One region of the Thermosipho sp. (in: thermotogales) genome, then DNA from elsewhere that is predicted to be linked to it. Evidence: riboswitches for the same ligand, from Rfam matches in the RefSeq annotation. Region 1 holds a riboswitch; each other region holds the start of a gene.

Region 1 (5,382 bases):
ATGGTGCACCAATAAACGATGTAACAACACCTATTGGAACTTCAATGGGAGAAGCTATTGTTCTAGATATGGTGTCAGAAAAGGAGAGAAAAATTCCACCAAGTAAGATACTGCCAATAAGGCTGTATTTATGTTTTGAACCAGTAAGAATTCTGGCTGCATGAGGAATTATTAAACCAACAAAGCCGATTATTCCAGTTTTTGATACAATTACCGATATTACAAAAGACCCTGCTAAATAAAAGAACCATTTTATTTTTTCAACATCAACACCAAGAATTTTTGCTTCCTCTTCTCCTAAAGCAATTGCATCGAGTTCTTTGTTTTTTATTAATGCAATAAAAAACAGTACAATTACCGATATTGCTGGAATTGTTAAATCATTTATTGTTGTACCAGAAAGGCTTCCAAAAAGCCAAACATATGCGCTTGTCAAAGTTTTACGTGAAAGATTTATTAATAAGATTGTAGCAGATGAAAATATAGTACTAATTAATACACCTGAAAGAATAAGGTGAGTGATAGGAATTATTCTCTTTCTTTTCGCAAGAATAATTGTTAATAGTGAAGCAAGTAATGAAAATGCAAAAGAAAATACATTGACACTGACGGTTCTGTTCAATGAAACAGCAACATAAAGTGCTAAAACTGCACCAAAACCGGCCCCTGAAGATGTACCAATTAGATAAGGATCAACAAGTGGATTTTTCATAATTGTTTGGTAGATGTTTCCAACAAGTGCAAGGCCTGAACCAGCTATTAGGCTCATTAATATTCTTGGAAATCTAACATTCCATATGAGGAATTTTATTTTCTCATTTTCAGGATTAAATATTTGAGAGATTGGAATTTTCACAGTTCCTATAGAAAGATTTATAAGAATTACTAAGAAGAACAAGACTGGAAGGATCATCCTTCCAGTCTTATAAATGTTTTTTTTAGTCATTATTTTCCTCCGTAAAAGAAATTATAAAAAATTTCAAGATATTTTACTATATCTGGAGATATTGAGCTTATGTCGTTGCCATCAATAACAAATATTTTGTTGTTTTTAACGGCCTTAAGGTTTTTAAATATTTCATGCGATTTTATTTGCTTTATAGTTTCATCTGGGCTAATGTATGATGCGACAATTATTATATCAGGATCATTGTATGTTAAAAATTCCCAATTCACAGAGAACCATCCATTATTACCAGAATAAGGAGCACAAATATTTACTCCACCTGCGTATGTAATCAATTCATTTACATAAGAGCCAGTTCCTGCAGTCCAAAGGTCTTTTGTTTCATTATTTGGAACTGTTATTGTGAAAAAGACTTTTGGTCTTTTTTCAAGAGGCACTTTTGAGCTCTTTACACCATAGTCTGAAATTGTTTGTTTTATTTTATTTGCAATTTCAGATGCTATTTGTTCTTTACCAAATACATTTCCAAGAAGCATTACATCTCTTGCAACGTCATTTAGTGTTGTAGGATTTAAAACAAGTGCCTTAATACCGAATTTTTCTAGCTTTTGAACTTCTGGAAGTTGAAAACCACCGAAAGTGATTACAATGTCAGGATTTAATGAAATAATTTTTTCTATGTTTAGTGGTACCATATTTCCAATTTTTTCAGCATTAAAAGAATCCCAATCTGTAACACCAACTATATTCTCTCCAAGACCAAGTTTTACAAGAAATTTTGTAGAGCTTGGAGCAGCAGAAACTATCCTTTCAGGTATTTTATCAAAGCTTACCAATCTCCCGGCATCATCAACAATAGAGAGTGCAAATATAAATGTAGTTAATAAGACACTTAAAAAAATAGCCAATCTTTTCATCCTTTATCCCTCCTATATAATATTTTAAAGAAAAATGCCCACCCTTAGGGACCGCAAAGGTGGAATGCTTTCCTTTCAAATAAGGTATCCCGACTTCCGGATCATCCTACTCTCCACGCCTTCCCAGGAAATATCCCAGTGGCATTTTGTGGATTTCGTCCCCGGTTACGGTGGCGTCCCCGTGCCGGACTTTCACCGGCTTCCCTTATTTGAAAGGGAAATATTAAGTTGCTGCAAATAGATTATAACACTAATATTGTTCTTTTGCAATTTGTCTTGCAATCTTGTCTATTTCAAAGATTTCTTTAAAATCATTTATATTTCCATTTATTTTTTCGCATGTGTTTATGACTATATCAGCTATTTTTGAAAATTTTATTTGACCATTTAGGAATTTTTCTACAGCAATTTCGTCAGCTGCATTGAAGGCTATTCTTTTTGCAAGATCCTTAATTATACTTCTTCCATAGAAAAAAGCAGGATATTTTGAGGGATTTACATCTTCAAATATAAAATTTTTACTTTCAAAATTTGGCCAATTTTTATTTTCGTATAATCTTTTTGGATAACTTAGTGAGTAAGAAATTGGAATTTTCATATCTGGAAATCCAAAATGAATTTTTACAGTCCCATCTTTTAAAAATACAGCTCCATGAACTGTTCCAGTTGGATGTATTTTTACCTCAATATTTTCCAATTCAAAAAGTTCGAAGGCTTCAATTACTTCAAATGCTTTATTTACCATTGTTGAAGAATCTACAGTTATTTTTTTACCCATACTCCAAACAGGGTGATTTAATATGTCTTCGACTGATAAATCATCTATATTTTCTTTATCTCTTATTGCACCGCCAGATGCAGTTATTAATATCTTTACCACACTTTCATCAAATATCTGAAAAATTGCAGAATGTTCACTATCAACTGGTATTAGCTCAACGTTATTTTCTTTACAAGCTTTTTTTACAAATGGACCTGCACAGACCAAAGCTTCCTTTGTAGCAAGTGCAAGTCTTTTTGTGTAAGGTATAGAATCAATTGTTGCAAGAACACCATCAAAACCAGGTATTGCAACAACTACAATATCAGGTTTGATTTTTGCCACCATATCTTTTATAGAACTTACATTAGATTTTACAGGAGAGTAAAAGTATTCGACTTTAAAATCTTTTATAATTTTTTCAGCAAGAGTAGTATTCTTCCCGAAAGCTATACCTTTTACTCTAAAGTTATCAAGTTTTTTAATTACTTCAAGAGTTTGCATTCCAATTGATCCAGTTGCTCCTAATATTACAACGGTTTTTTCTTCCATCTAAAGTAAATCACCTCTCCTTTTTCTACATGTATTTTTATTTTTTCAGCCGTTGTTTCGTTACTTACACCTATTGGATTTTCTATACCCATGTTACCATTGAAGGGATATTTAAAGCCTTCTATCATAAAAGTTGAATTACACAAAGGAATAAAAGACCATATTTCACCTATTTTAACTTCTTTTTCAAGTGTATTATTTTCTTTTAAAATTGCAGATTCTAACTTTTCGGAATTTAAGTAAATATTTGCATCAAATTTTTTTAAAAGTCCATAGAGTGCAAATATCATATCTATCCTTTCACCTTGGAAATTTATTATTTCTATTTCTTTAAAACCGTTTTCAAGAGCATATTTTATAGCAAGTTCGCAATCTGTTTCATCCTTTTCTTTGGGGTATTCGATAATTTTCACAGATTGTTTTTTTAAAAAATCTATCGTTTCATTGTCAATAGAGTCAAGATCACCTATTACGATGTTTGGCAATATATTTCTTTTTTTGAGTAACTTTGCTCCACCATCAACAGCTATTATGTGGTTTGTGTTTAAAACTAATGTTTCATCAATATTACCATTTAAAACAATTGTTGCCTTCACTATATCCCTCCTAATGTTATAATATATACAAGAAAATTATATCATGGAGATGAAAGAATGATAGTAAGGGCAAAAAAATTAACAAAAGTGTATGGTAAAAAGGAAAAATTTGAAGCTTTAAAAGGTGTTAATCTTGAAATAAATGAAGGTGAAATTCTTGCTATTTTGGGACCATCTGGTTGTGGTAAAACTACTCTTTTAAATTGTCTTTCAGGACTTGATGAGCCAACATCAGGTGAAGTTGAAGTTCTTGGAAAAAGACTTGACAGAATGAATGAAGAGGAAAAAACAATTTTTAGATCCGAAAACATGGGGTTTATTTTCCAATTTTTTAATCTTATACCAGTTCTAACTGCTGTTGAAAATGTTGAGATTCCTTTGCTGATTTCAAAGAACGGAACTCCAAGTGAGATTAGAAAAAAAGCTCTTGAGTGGCTTGAAAGGTTACATATAATTCATAGGAAGAATGCTTATCCGTCAGAAATGTCTGGTGGTGAACAGCAAAGAGTGGCTATTGCAAGGGCATTAATTAATAATCCAAAGATTGTTTGGGCAGATGAACCAACTGGGGCGCTTGATACAAAGAATAGTCAAGAGATAATTGATATAATCATTAATATGAATAAAGAGCTAGGAACAACATTTGTTATTGTCACTCACGATATAAATGTTGCAAAAAAGGCACATAGAATTATTAAAATGGATAGTGGGCAAATAGTTTCTGAAGAGATTCTTGTGAGAGGATGAAGGAATGTATATTCCATTGTTAATTGAAGACTTTTTAGATGAAATATTGAATATAAAAGATCACAAAGCGTTAATTGAATATGTGGAGGATAATTTTGAAAAAATAGATGACCCTTTAAAAGAAGATCCTGAAGTTTTCAAAAGACTTCAGGAATTTTATACATACATTGTTGAAATGAAAAATCTTCCAGAAAGAAGGATTCAAAAGAGATTGAGTTATATTCCAGGAATGGTTAAAAGATTTAAGTTGATGCATTTGGTTTATAAAGTTGAAAAATCTTCTGATTTAAAACCACTTGATACACCTATAAAGTATGTTAAGGGAATAGGTCCAAAAAGAGCTCAAAAATTTTTAAAGCTAAATGTGAATAATGTTGAGCAACTTTTAAACTTTTTCCCAAGAGACTATGAAGATAGAAGAAGAATTATTCCTATTCCTTTGCTTCGTGAAGATGATAAAGTTGTTACGACAGGAAAATTAACCGGGGTTGAAAAAGTAAAAAAAGGTAATTTAACTATTGTTAGTGCTGTTTTATCCGATGGAATGTACCAAATTCTTTTAAAATGGTTTAATCAAGACTTTATGGAGGGAATATTAAAAGGCCTTTTGAGAAAGAAACTATATGTATTTGGTACGGTTAAAAAAGGATTTTATGGAAGTTTGGAGATTCACAATCCAGAAATTGAGCTTTTTAATGAGAATAAAAGAGAGATTTTTCCAATTTATCCATTAACAGAAGGATTGAATCAAAATACTGTAAGAAGAATTATAAGTGAAAATATTTATAATATTTACAATTTCAAGGAGCATTTACCTGATGATCTAATTTCAAAGAGAGACTTATTAGATGTTTACCAAGCTTATACTGGAATGCATTTTCCAAGGAGTAATTTTCATAAAAA
Region 2 (5,382 bases), on a different contig from region 1:
AGGAAAAAATTTTAAAGATTCAAAGATTTACATGCCCTTATTTGAATTTTCTCAAAATGGGTGGGATTTGTAAATGATGGTATCATACGACGGGACTTTTAATGGACTTTTTAAACTCATTCAATTTTGCTATAAAAACAACATAATACCAGATTTTGTCTTAAAAAAAGAAAGGAAAATATCAATTCTTGTCGATCTTTCTGAAATTGAATTTACCAAAAAATTCATACACGACAGCTATATTTTTCTACCATTTCTTTCTGAAATAAAAAATATTGAATCGCTAATTATAAGATACGTTGTTACAAAAAATACCTTTTTAGAAAAAACTCTTAGAAAAATTTCTAAAGATGTATTGACTGAATTTGAAAAAATTAAAAGAAAGCTCTACTTTTTAGAACACAACGGAGTATTTATATCTTCATTTTCCTCTAACTCGAATATAATAGATCTTTTATTCTTATACTTTCTTGAAAGACTAAAAAATGAAAAATTCATTATATACGATGAAAAAAGAAAGATCGTTATTAGTTATAATAACCAAACAAGAAAAGTATTAAAAGAAAATAGAGTAAATCTTTTTGTACAAAACTACGATCCTACTCTGCATCTTTGGGATATATATCAAAAAAGCATTACCGCATAACTATTTTCCCCTTTTCATTTTATACATTAAATCATCTGCTTTTCTAATAGCGTTGTCTATATTATTATCTTCAATCTTTGAAATACCCCATGAAAATGTTGGTGAAAACTCAAAGGATTTTTTAAACTCTTCAAGAATTTTTTTCATTAAATCTTTTGCTATACTCTCATCTTTGTTTTTCAAAACAACTAAAAACTCATCTCCACCCATTCTAACAAGAAGATCTGAAGAGCTAATATATGACTTAATTATACTTGAAAGTTTTTGTAATACCTTATCTCCAACATCATGACCCAGTGTGTCATTGATTTGCTTAAATTTATTTAGATCAACAAAAACCAATACATCTCCTTTTTTCAAAAAGTTACTATTTAAAACTCCCCGGTTGTATGCACCAGTTAATTTGTCTATAATACTCTGTGCGTATAATATATTTACCTCTGTAGATTTTTCTTTATATTCAAAAAGAATGTTAAACACAAAACTTAAATATATAGCTATTACACCGTATGGAGAAAAAAACCTAGCCGGCACATTTAAAATCATAACTAGAGCATCGTGAGATACAGTTATTGCAAAAAATGATGAAAAAACCATATCAAGAGGTATATACGCTCTAAAAGTTATATATACTAAATACAAAGAATCAATTATTAAAAGAGGCGATGCATATGTTGAAACTAACTTTAGTTGATAATCGGAAAATGTTAACAAACCAGAAACTCCCGCAGCAAGATTTAAAATTGACACAACTTTTGCAATTTTACTAACCTTTGAGAAATTATAAAACTCAAATCCAACTATTATCAATAAAAGCGAAAAATATGCAGATGATACAAATATTTTCCTTAATGGAAACCAAAAACTTTCAAATGACAACAAATCAAAAAGCCAGACCGTTGCAAAAATACTCGAGAGTCCAAAATAAACGTATGCATTTTTCCGCAAAAAATTTGTGTTTTTCGAAAGCATTAAAAGCAGTATACCAAGAGTTAACACAAGACCTATCGATATATTTATTAAATTATCCGTTAAAAATCTTAAAAAGACATATTTTTTCCTTTCGCCTTCTTTTATTAAATAAAAACTATCAAGCCCTATTGAATAAACTCCGCTAATTTCAACTTCCAAGCTATTTATCTTATCTGGAATCTCAAACAACATCGGCACAAACCAAGAATGCGCATTTCTATCGTTAAATCCATATTTTCCAATTAATTTCCCTGAAGAATAGACTTTAATATATGAACAATCAACATATGGGAAATATACATAACTATATCCATTTGGAATTTGAAATTTCAAATGGAATGTCCTTCTTGAATTTAGAGTTGAAGAAATCGGAAGAGAAATTCCATTCTCCGCCTTTACTATTTTTACTCCTTTAGGATATGATAAATAATAAAAGGATATGGGAAAAAATGCAAATATGATAAAAGCTATCAAAAAGTATTTTAGATAAAATCTAAACATCAAAAAAACGCCTCCCACGTTTTATTTTAACACAAAAAAGCAGGATTTTTATCAAAATTCAACTTTTTACAAACTTAAAAAAGACTGATATAGTTTGACATAAAAAGAAAGATAGAATATAATTTTAGTGTATCGGGGTGTAGCGCAGTTGGCTAGCGCGCTTGCATGGGGCGCAAGAGGTCGCTGGTTCAAGTCCAGTCACCCCGACCAAAAGGCCGGGCTAACCGGCCTTTTATAGTATATAATATAGAAAACCATCATAGGTTAAGGGAACACCGGTGAAAGGCCGGGGCTGCCCAGCAACCGTAACCGGGGACGAAATCCACAGGATGCCACTGGGAGTATTTCCTGGGAAGGCGTGGAGAGTAGGTTGATCCGGGAGCCGGGAGACCTGCCTATGATGAAAGTCACTTCCCGAATGCTAGGGCATTTCGGGGAAATTTTTGTTTTTATTAAGGTGAAAATATGAAAGGATGCTACTTACTATTAATTGAATTGCCAATAGATACCAAAATAAAAAAATGGAATCTAAAAAAAGGTACTTACGTATATGTAGGCTCTGCTATGAACAATATTGAAAAAAGAGTATCTAGGCACCTGTCCAAAAATAAAAAGTTGCACTGGCATATTGACTATCTTCTCGATAAATCAAACGTAAAATCAGTTATAATGCTTTCTTCAAAAACAAAATGTGAGGAAAAGATTTCACTCTACATGTCTCAATTTTTTACAGGTCCAAAAGGGTTTGGCAGTTCAGATTTAAAAGTACAGACCAATCTATATTATATAGATAATTTCGATAATTTTTCAAAAATACTTTCAAACATACTCAAGGGGGAATTAAAATGAACGAGGCAGGATATCTTGAAGAACTTGCTAGTAAACTTTTTAAAATAAAAAAGCAAATTCCATTGCCAATGTTCAAGGACAAAAGAGTTTATGTATTTGCAGCAGATCATGGAGTAGTACAAAACGGAGTTTCTGCGTATCCTAAAAACGTGACCTATCAAATGGTTTTAAATTATTTTAAAGGTGGTGCAGGTATAAACGTCTTTGCAAGACATATGGGGCTTAAATTTTTTGTAGTAGATAGTGGCGTAGATTATGATTTTGAAGATAATCCTTCATTGATAAAAATGAAAGTAGGATATGGCACAAAAGATTTTTCAATGGGGCCTGCAATGACAAGAGAAGAAGCAATTACATGTATTGAATATGGAATGAAAGTTGCAAAAAAAGCTATAAGCCAAGGAGCAGATTTACTTGTAATAGGTGACAAAGGCATTGGAAATACAACAACAGCAACCGCAATATTTGCTGCATTTGGTTTTGATGTGGATAAAATAACCGATATTGGAACACCTATTCCTCCTTCTTCTGTAATAAAGAAAAGAAATATTGTAAAGAAAGCTTTGAAAATAAATAGGCCAAATCCAAATGATCCAATTGATGTTCTCTCTAAGGTTGGTGGATACTGCATAGGTCAAATGGCAGGTTTCATCTTAGAAGCTTTTAAAAATAAAGTCCCCGTGGTTATAGACGGATTTCCAACAACCGCCGGATTTTACCTAGCGTATAAGATAAATGAAAGAGTTTTAGATTACGCCTTTTTCGGACATTTATCAAAAGTAAAAGGGCATAAAGTCATTTTGGATAGCCTAGGTGTAAGGCCTATCTTAGATCTTGATATGAGGCTTGGTGAAGGAACAGGTGCGGCATTATCCGTTTATTTAATAGAAGCCGCTATAAAATACTTTAACTTTAAAAATGAAAAGGTGAGATCATGATAACCCTTATAACAGGAGGCGTAAAATCTGGAAAAAGTAGTTTTGCTTTAAAGTTATCAGAAAACTTTAAAAAAAAGGCATTTATTGCAACTGGTGTTGCTTTTGATGAAGAGATGAAAAAAAGAATAGAAAAACATAAACAAGAAAGAATAGGTTTTGACACTTTTGAAGAACCAATAGAGGTCTATAAAATCATTGAAAGTCTAAATCAAAAATATGAAGTTGCAATACTTGACTGTCTCACAACCTATCTTGGAAATCTATATTATTATGAAAAAGATATAGAATATTATACAAAAAAACTTATTGATTCACTAAAAAGAGTTAATTACAACTTAATTATTGTCACAAACGAAGTAGGATGGGGAATAATACCAGAAAATAAACTTTCAAGAAAATATGTAGACAACTTGGGACTGCTCAACAAAAAAGTTGCTTCACTTTCAGATAATGTTTATTTAATGGTATCGGGGATAGGGGTGAAAATAAAATGAAAATAGGAGCCACTTCTTGGCTTATTCCAGGAGGTTATCTTGAAAATGTTAAATTAGTTGCAGAGATAGTCGATTTTGTAGAACTTCTTGTTTTTTCATTTGACATGGAAACAAGACATATGCTAAAAAATGAACTTCCAGAACTTTATAAAATCTCAAAAAAATACGGACTAGAATACACCGTACACCTTCCAACAGACTGTATAAACAACGTCGAAGATGCATTTAATTTTTTTGAAGAAAGTAATTTACCAATATTAAACTATGTTGCCCACCCAATAGATTGTATAGAACCTTTATTGAAAAAATCAGACAAAATTTCCGTGGAAAATCTAAAAAAAGACATTTTAATACACAATAGAACGGTATTTGATATAGGTCATCACATCTTAGGTATGAAAGTAACAAAAGAATTTTTCGAAAATACCGTAGAATTTCATTTAATGGGGGTAAAAGGAGATCAAGATCATCTAAAACTAGACAAAGAAACACTTTTGCTTTCAAAAGAATACATGAAATTAATGCCAAATCTTAAATATATATGTTTTGAAGTCTTCGATCTAAACGACTTTTTAGATTCCTACAACCTCTGGAGGGAAAATTTATGATAAAAAATTTTCTTCTTTCACTTTCCTTTATCTCAAGACTGCCATTAAATATTAATGTAAATGACTTTGATAGAAGAGTTAAAAAACTTCCAAGTTTTTTTCCACTCGTAGGTTACATAGTTGGTAGCATATATTATCTTGGAGCTTTATCAAATAACCTAGCACTTAAAGTATTCTTCCTTGTCTTAGCCTTTTATTTTTTTGACCTTTTCCATTTCGATGGATTTTTAGACACACTTGATGGTTTTTTAAACCAATCAACCAAAGAAAAAAGATTAGAAATCATGAGCAAAGGAGATGTGGGTCCTTTTGCTGTTTTCTTTGGAACGCTATTTGTAGTAGTTTTCTGGAATCTTTATCTAAACGCAAATCCA
Region 3 (5,382 bases), on a different contig from region 1:
TTTTTTGAAAGGTAATTGGATACTTCGTACATTAGAGTACCACTTTTTGAAATAATTGCTATATCTCCAGGTTTGAAATCTGATGATGGCATTATTCCAATTTTACTTACTCCTGGAAGAATAATTCCTGGACAATTTGGACCTACAAATGTTATATTTTTCTCTTTTACTTTTTTATATATTTCGATCATATCGTGAATTGGAATGTGCTCAGTTATTGTGATGATTTTTTTAATTCCTGAATCAATGGCTTCAAATATAGCACTTTTAGCATAAAGGGTCGGAACAAAAACCACGCTAGTATCACATTTATATTTTTTTACAGCTTCGAACATGTTATCAAAAACAGGAATATTTTCAATATTTGTTACTTTATTGTTTTTTGAAACTCCACAAACTATATTTGTTCCATATTCAATCATTTTTTTGTGTGAAATTTACCATATTTTCCAGTAATACCTTGAGCACAGACTTTTTCATTTCCATTAATCATGATACTTCCCCTTATTGCAATTTAATCATCTCGTACATATCATCAAAATAAGCTATGTTATTTTCATCTAATATTCGTTTGGCTTCGTTTTCATTGGGTCCGGTAATTCTTACAAGTATAGGAACATTTTTATTTTCGTTTTTGAATTTTACGATTGCTTTTGCTATTTCGTCGCATTTTGTAATACAACCAAATATATTCATTATGATTTTTATACATTTAGTGATTTTAGTGATCTCATTGCTTCTAAAGTTATATTTGAATTTGCTCCACCACCAAGATCCAAAAAGTTGGCAGGTTTTCCACAATATAGATTTACTGCATCCATTGTTGCCATAACTATTCCAGCTCCACAACCGATACTGCCAATATCACCATCTAATTTTACAAAATGAAATGGATATTAATCATTTACAAATTCTTGAGCCCATTTTTGTCTAAATAATGCATTGTCATCAAGATGCATTACACAATCAAGCGCGATTAACTTGCCATTTTCATCTTCTGCAAGAAGATTAATTTCAAGAAGAGTCAATTCTTTTTCAATAAATAATTTATATAGCTAATAACAATATCGTGAAATTTATCAGGCAGCTTTTTATAATCATTTATGTTTAGATTTAAAATATTATTTTTATTGTTTTCAATTTCTATACCACCACTTTCTGAGAAAAGAATTTTTATATCTGTTTAATATTTATTTTTTCTTCAACAAGAATTGCATAAGGTTTTTCACCATGGATATCTTTTTCTAATAGATTTTATGTATTGGTGAAAAATTCGTCTTTTGTGTTTGCAAATTTCCACCTGCTTTCATTCTGCTTTCAACAAGGACTTGACTTTTTAAAACTGCTGGAAGAAATTTTACTTGTAGACTGTCTGAGTTTTTAATTACATAGCCATTTGGTGTTTCATTCCCTGCTTCTTTTAAAAGTTTTTTACCAACAAACTCATGAATTTTCACTATCTCACCTCCAAAGTATTGAAATAAAAAATTTTTTCTCAATCTTCCCTCGAGATTGAGAAACGTTTTGGAATAAAGGCAGGTCTCCTGACTTCCGAATCATCCTACTCTCCACGCCTTCCCAGGAATACTTCCCAGTGGCATACTGTGGATTTCGTCCTCGGTTACAGTGGCGGGGCCGCGCTGGATTTTCACCAGCTTCCCTTTTAAGCCAAATAGGCACCTTTATTCCAAAATAATATTCACTTTTCTAGAGAATTATTATTTTAGAAAAAACCAATTAATTGCGTATTATTCTTCGAAAGCAAATTCATTTTTAATTTTTTTAACGCTCATATTTATTATTGGACTATTGAAAATTGATAGAGCTAGCTTTACTATATACTGTGATAATATCATATTAAACAATACGTTAAGATCATATGAGCCAAAAAAGGATACTACAACGAAAACTATAGAATCTACAAATTGAGTGATTATCATTGAAAAAGCATTTCTAAAAGTAATATTTTCATAGTTGAATAGTTTTTTAGGTAAGTTAAAAGCCCAAATATTAGTATATTGTGCTGAAAGATAAGCTAAAAAGCTTGCTAATATTATTCTTGGAGTTGAATTGAAAACTGTTATATAAGCATTATTTTTGTCAAAAATATTTGATGGTGGATAAAATATTACTAAATATGAATATATTACTAAAATAAGTGAGGCTAAAAATCCAACTTTGATAACCTTTTTTGCCATATTAGCTCCATAAACTTCAAATATTATATTAGATATTCCAAAGCTAAGTGGATAAATTAAAACTGATAAAGTGATAACAAATGGGCCAATATTAACTAGTTTTCCTGCTATTATGTTTGAGATGATAATGACGGCAGTAAACAATCCTGTTAAAAGTATTAACCTTTCCTGTGATTTTTCCATGATCAACCTCCTTATCTATATATTAACAATTCATTTAGCATCTTATTCTATAACATTGTGTAATAGATTTCAAGTAAAAATAAAGTTAATAACCTTAAATCTTTATAAATATGAAAGTTTGTATTGTTAATATTTTTTATAGTTCTAAAAAACTGAAAAATGTTTATTTTTCTGGTATAATAAATAGTAGTATAATAAATAGTAAAGGGGGTAAAAAGTATGAATAATATTTGTTTATATGATGATGGCAAGCATAAATATTACCTTCTTGGTTGGGAAGAGACAGAGGATCCAAATATGGTTCCAACTAATCAATATTTAATTATCCATGAAAATAAAGGTTTTTTATTAGATCCAGGTGGAGCTCATGTTTTTCCAAGGGTGCTTGCAAATGTATCTGAAATTATTGCTCCTGAAAATATAGAAGGAATATTTTATTCGCACCAAGACCCTGATGTTTCCTCTGGAATAACGATGTGGCTTACAATAGCAAGCAGAGCAAAAATTTATATTTCAGAACTTTGGATAAGATTTTTACCACATTTTGGCGTTTTTGATAAAAACAGAATAGTTGGACTAAAGGATAGAGGAGAAAAGGGGGTTAGATTTTCTGGATATACACTTGATTTTGTTCCGGCACATTTTTTGCATGCCCCAGGTCACTTTAATGTCTATGATCCAATCTCTAAAATATTATTTAGCGGTGATATAGGGGTTTCTTTACTACCATTTAGTCAAAGGGTGCAAATATATGAAGGCGACTTTAAAAATCTAGTAAGTGCAATGGAAGGTTTTCATAAAAGATATATGACTTCAAATGCTGCTTGTAAGATTTGGGTTGATAGAGTATCAGAATATGAAATTGATATGATTGCTCCACAGCATGGTGCCGTTTTAAAAGAAAGTGTTGCCAAAGAATTTTTGAACTGGTTTAAGACATTGAAATGTGGTAGCGATATAATTGAACAATTTTACGGGAGATGATAGATATGAAAATAGATGAAAAAACTTTAAATACTTTATCATCGGCTTTTTATGTACAGAATTTGATGTTATCTTTTATGGCACAGTTGGATGAAGTATTAGTTTCAAGGATAAATGATATAAAAGATGATATAGAAAAGATTACCAGTAGATTTGAAGAATTAAATGATAATATTTTTAAGCTTCTTGAGAGTTTTTCAAAAGAAAGTAAAAGTATAGTTGAAAACGTAGAATATGCTACAGAAGTTAATCAGAAAATTAATGATGATTTAAAAAGTCTTGGAACAGATGTTGATAATGTTTCATTAAAATTTAAAGATACAATAGGTAAAACATCAGAAACTTTTGAAAAATTTTCAAAAGTAGAAGAGCTTGTAAAAGCTATACAGAGGATTGCAAAACAAACAAATTTATTGGCATTAAATGCATCTATTGAAGCTGCAAGAGCAGGAGAATATGGAAAAGGATTTTCTGTTGTAGCATCTGAAATTCAAAAGTTGGCTGAAGAATCACAAGAAACATCCGCTAATATTTCAAAGATAATTTCTGAGATTTCAAATTCTGTAAATGAATCTATTAATTCGTTAAAACAAATAGAGGGATTATTTAGTGCAGTGCAAAATTCATTAAGCGAAGCATTAAATTATATGAAAAAGAATATTCAGGTGTTAGTAAGCTCCAAAAAATTGTATGAAGATACGAGTGAAAGTTTGGAAAATGAATATAAATTGTTGTCAAATGCAGTGGAAATTTTAGGTGAAACTTCTAAGGAATTTAATACGATTAGTGAAGTCATACGTTCAATAGTTAAAGCACAAAATTCTTTGAAAAATTTAAAGTTATAGAAAGGAAGGAAATGTATGAAAGAAAAGGCTTTTTTAATTATACATGGTTTTGAAAAGAGAGATGAATTATTTAAATTAATAAAGTTATTGAAAGATAATTTTCCAGAAAAGGAGCTGATTTTTGCAACGACGACTCCAACTAATTTAGAATGGAAACTATCAGATTTGATAGTTGAAATTGAAAAGGAGCATGAATTTATGAAAAAGACGAAGCAGAAGTAGAGAAAGGTTTTGGAGGTGATTCTATTGGCTCGATTAAGAGTATATGAGCTTGCAAGACAACTAGAAATGGATACAAGAGAATTGATGAAGGAGTTACATGAACTGGGAATAGAGATAAAAAGTCACATGAGTTATATTGATGAAGAAACAGTTAATCTTCTTCTTGAAATGTATGGAACCCAAGAGGAAGAAGAGGAACTTATTGAAGAGTATGAAGAATATGAGGAAATTGATGAAGAAGTTAATGGGAAACACTTTAAAAACAAAGAAGGTTCTTTAGAAAAGTTACAAACAAACAAAAAGAAAAATTCAGTAAAAATAACTGAAGAAGATCTAAAATTGGACAAATTTGCTGAAAAAATTGGAATTCCACAAAACAGGATTATACAGGACTTTTTTATGAAAGGTGAAATCCTGAAACCAGGTCAGTCGCTCAATCTGCAACTTGCGAAAAAAATTGCCAGAATGTACGATGTAAGGATTTCATTTGAAACTGAGGAAAAAGAAGAAGTTATAGAAAATCCTTTAATTGAGATAGAAAAATACTTTGAAGAAAAATACAAAAATCCCGAAAATTTGAAAGAAAGACCACCAGTAGTTACAGTAATGGGTCACGTTGACCATGGTAAAACAACATTACTTGATTATATAAGAAATACAAGAGTAGCTGAAAGAGAAGAGGGTGGTATTACCCAGAGCATTGGTGCTTATCAAGTTGAAGTTAATGGCAAGAAAATTACGTTTATTGATACACCAGGACACGAAATTTTTACAGAAATGAGAGCACGTGGTGCTCAGGCTACTGATATAGTTGTTTTAGTTGTTGCTGCTGATGATGGTGTAATGCCTCAGACTATTGAAGCATATAACCATGCAAAATCTGCAAATGTTCCAATTATAGTTGCAATTAATAAAATTGATAAGCCAAATGCAAATGTTGAAAAAACTAA

Evidence for each region. Region 1 has a riboswitch for cobalamin ahead of JG780_RS00820 (ABC transporter substrate-binding protein). Riboswitches for the same ligand answer to the same signal wherever they lie in the genome.
Region 2: another riboswitch for cobalamin. It lies ahead of JG780_RS08330 (GIY-YIG nuclease family protein); the one in region 1 lies ahead of JG780_RS00820 (ABC transporter substrate-binding protein).
Region 3: another riboswitch for cobalamin. It lies ahead of JG780_RS03320 (hypothetical protein); the one in region 1 lies ahead of JG780_RS00820 (ABC transporter substrate-binding protein).

The regions. Positions count from the first base shown of each region.
Region 1 is NZ_JAIHAP010000002.1:18,494-23,875, reverse strand. It holds gene JG780_RS00825 (FecCD family ABC transporter permease) at 1-946, opposite strand, end outside; gene JG780_RS00820 (ABC transporter substrate-binding protein) at 946-1,824, opposite strand; cobalamin riboswitch at 1,887-2,052, opposite strand; gene JG780_RS00815 (1-deoxy-D-xylulose-5-phosphate reductoisomerase) at 2,075-3,136, opposite strand; gene JG780_RS00810 (thiamine diphosphokinase) at 3,115-3,732, opposite strand; gene JG780_RS00805 (ABC transporter ATP-binding protein) at 3,790-4,479, shown strand; gene recG (ATP-dependent DNA helicase RecG) at 4,484-5,382, shown strand, end outside.
Region 2 is NZ_JAIHAP010000054.1:7,212-12,593, forward strand. It holds gene JG780_RS08310 (putative DNA modification/repair radical SAM protein) at 1-73, shown strand, start outside; gene JG780_RS08315 (DUF4130 domain-containing protein) at 74-646, shown strand; gene JG780_RS08320 (GGDEF domain-containing protein) at 647-2,119, opposite strand; tRNA gene JG780_RS08325 (tRNA-Pro) at 2,253-2,329, shown strand; cobalamin riboswitch at 2,364-2,532, shown strand; gene JG780_RS08330 (GIY-YIG nuclease family protein) at 2,585-2,968, shown strand; gene cobT (nicotinate-nucleotide--dimethylbenzimidazole phosphoribosyltransferase) at 2,965-3,906, shown strand; gene cobU (bifunctional adenosylcobinamide kinase/adenosylcobinamide-phosphate guanylyltransferase) at 3,903-4,400, shown strand; gene cbiR (cobamide remodeling phosphodiesterase CbiR) at 4,397-5,008, shown strand; partial or broken gene JG780_RS08350 (adenosylcobinamide-GDP ribazoletransferase) at 5,005-5,382, shown strand, end outside.
Region 3 is NZ_JAIHAP010000010.1:11,546-16,927, reverse strand. It holds gene JG780_RS03340 (succinate--CoA ligase subunit alpha) at 1-422, opposite strand, end outside; gene JG780_RS03335 (hypothetical protein) at 505-696, opposite strand; gene JG780_RS03330 (hypothetical protein) at 705-830, opposite strand; gene JG780_RS03325 (hypothetical protein) at 897-1,028, opposite strand; gene JG780_RS03320 (hypothetical protein) at 1,245-1,457, opposite strand; cobalamin riboswitch at 1,518-1,699, opposite strand; gene JG780_RS03315 (queuosine precursor transporter) at 1,749-2,381, opposite strand; gene JG780_RS03310 (oxygen-binding di-iron domain-containing protein) at 2,601-3,365, shown strand; partial or broken gene JG780_RS10740 (methyl-accepting chemotaxis protein) at 3,731-4,210, shown strand; gene JG780_RS03300 (DUF3783 domain-containing protein) at 4,226-4,432, shown strand; gene infB (translation initiation factor IF-2) at 4,457-5,382, shown strand, end outside.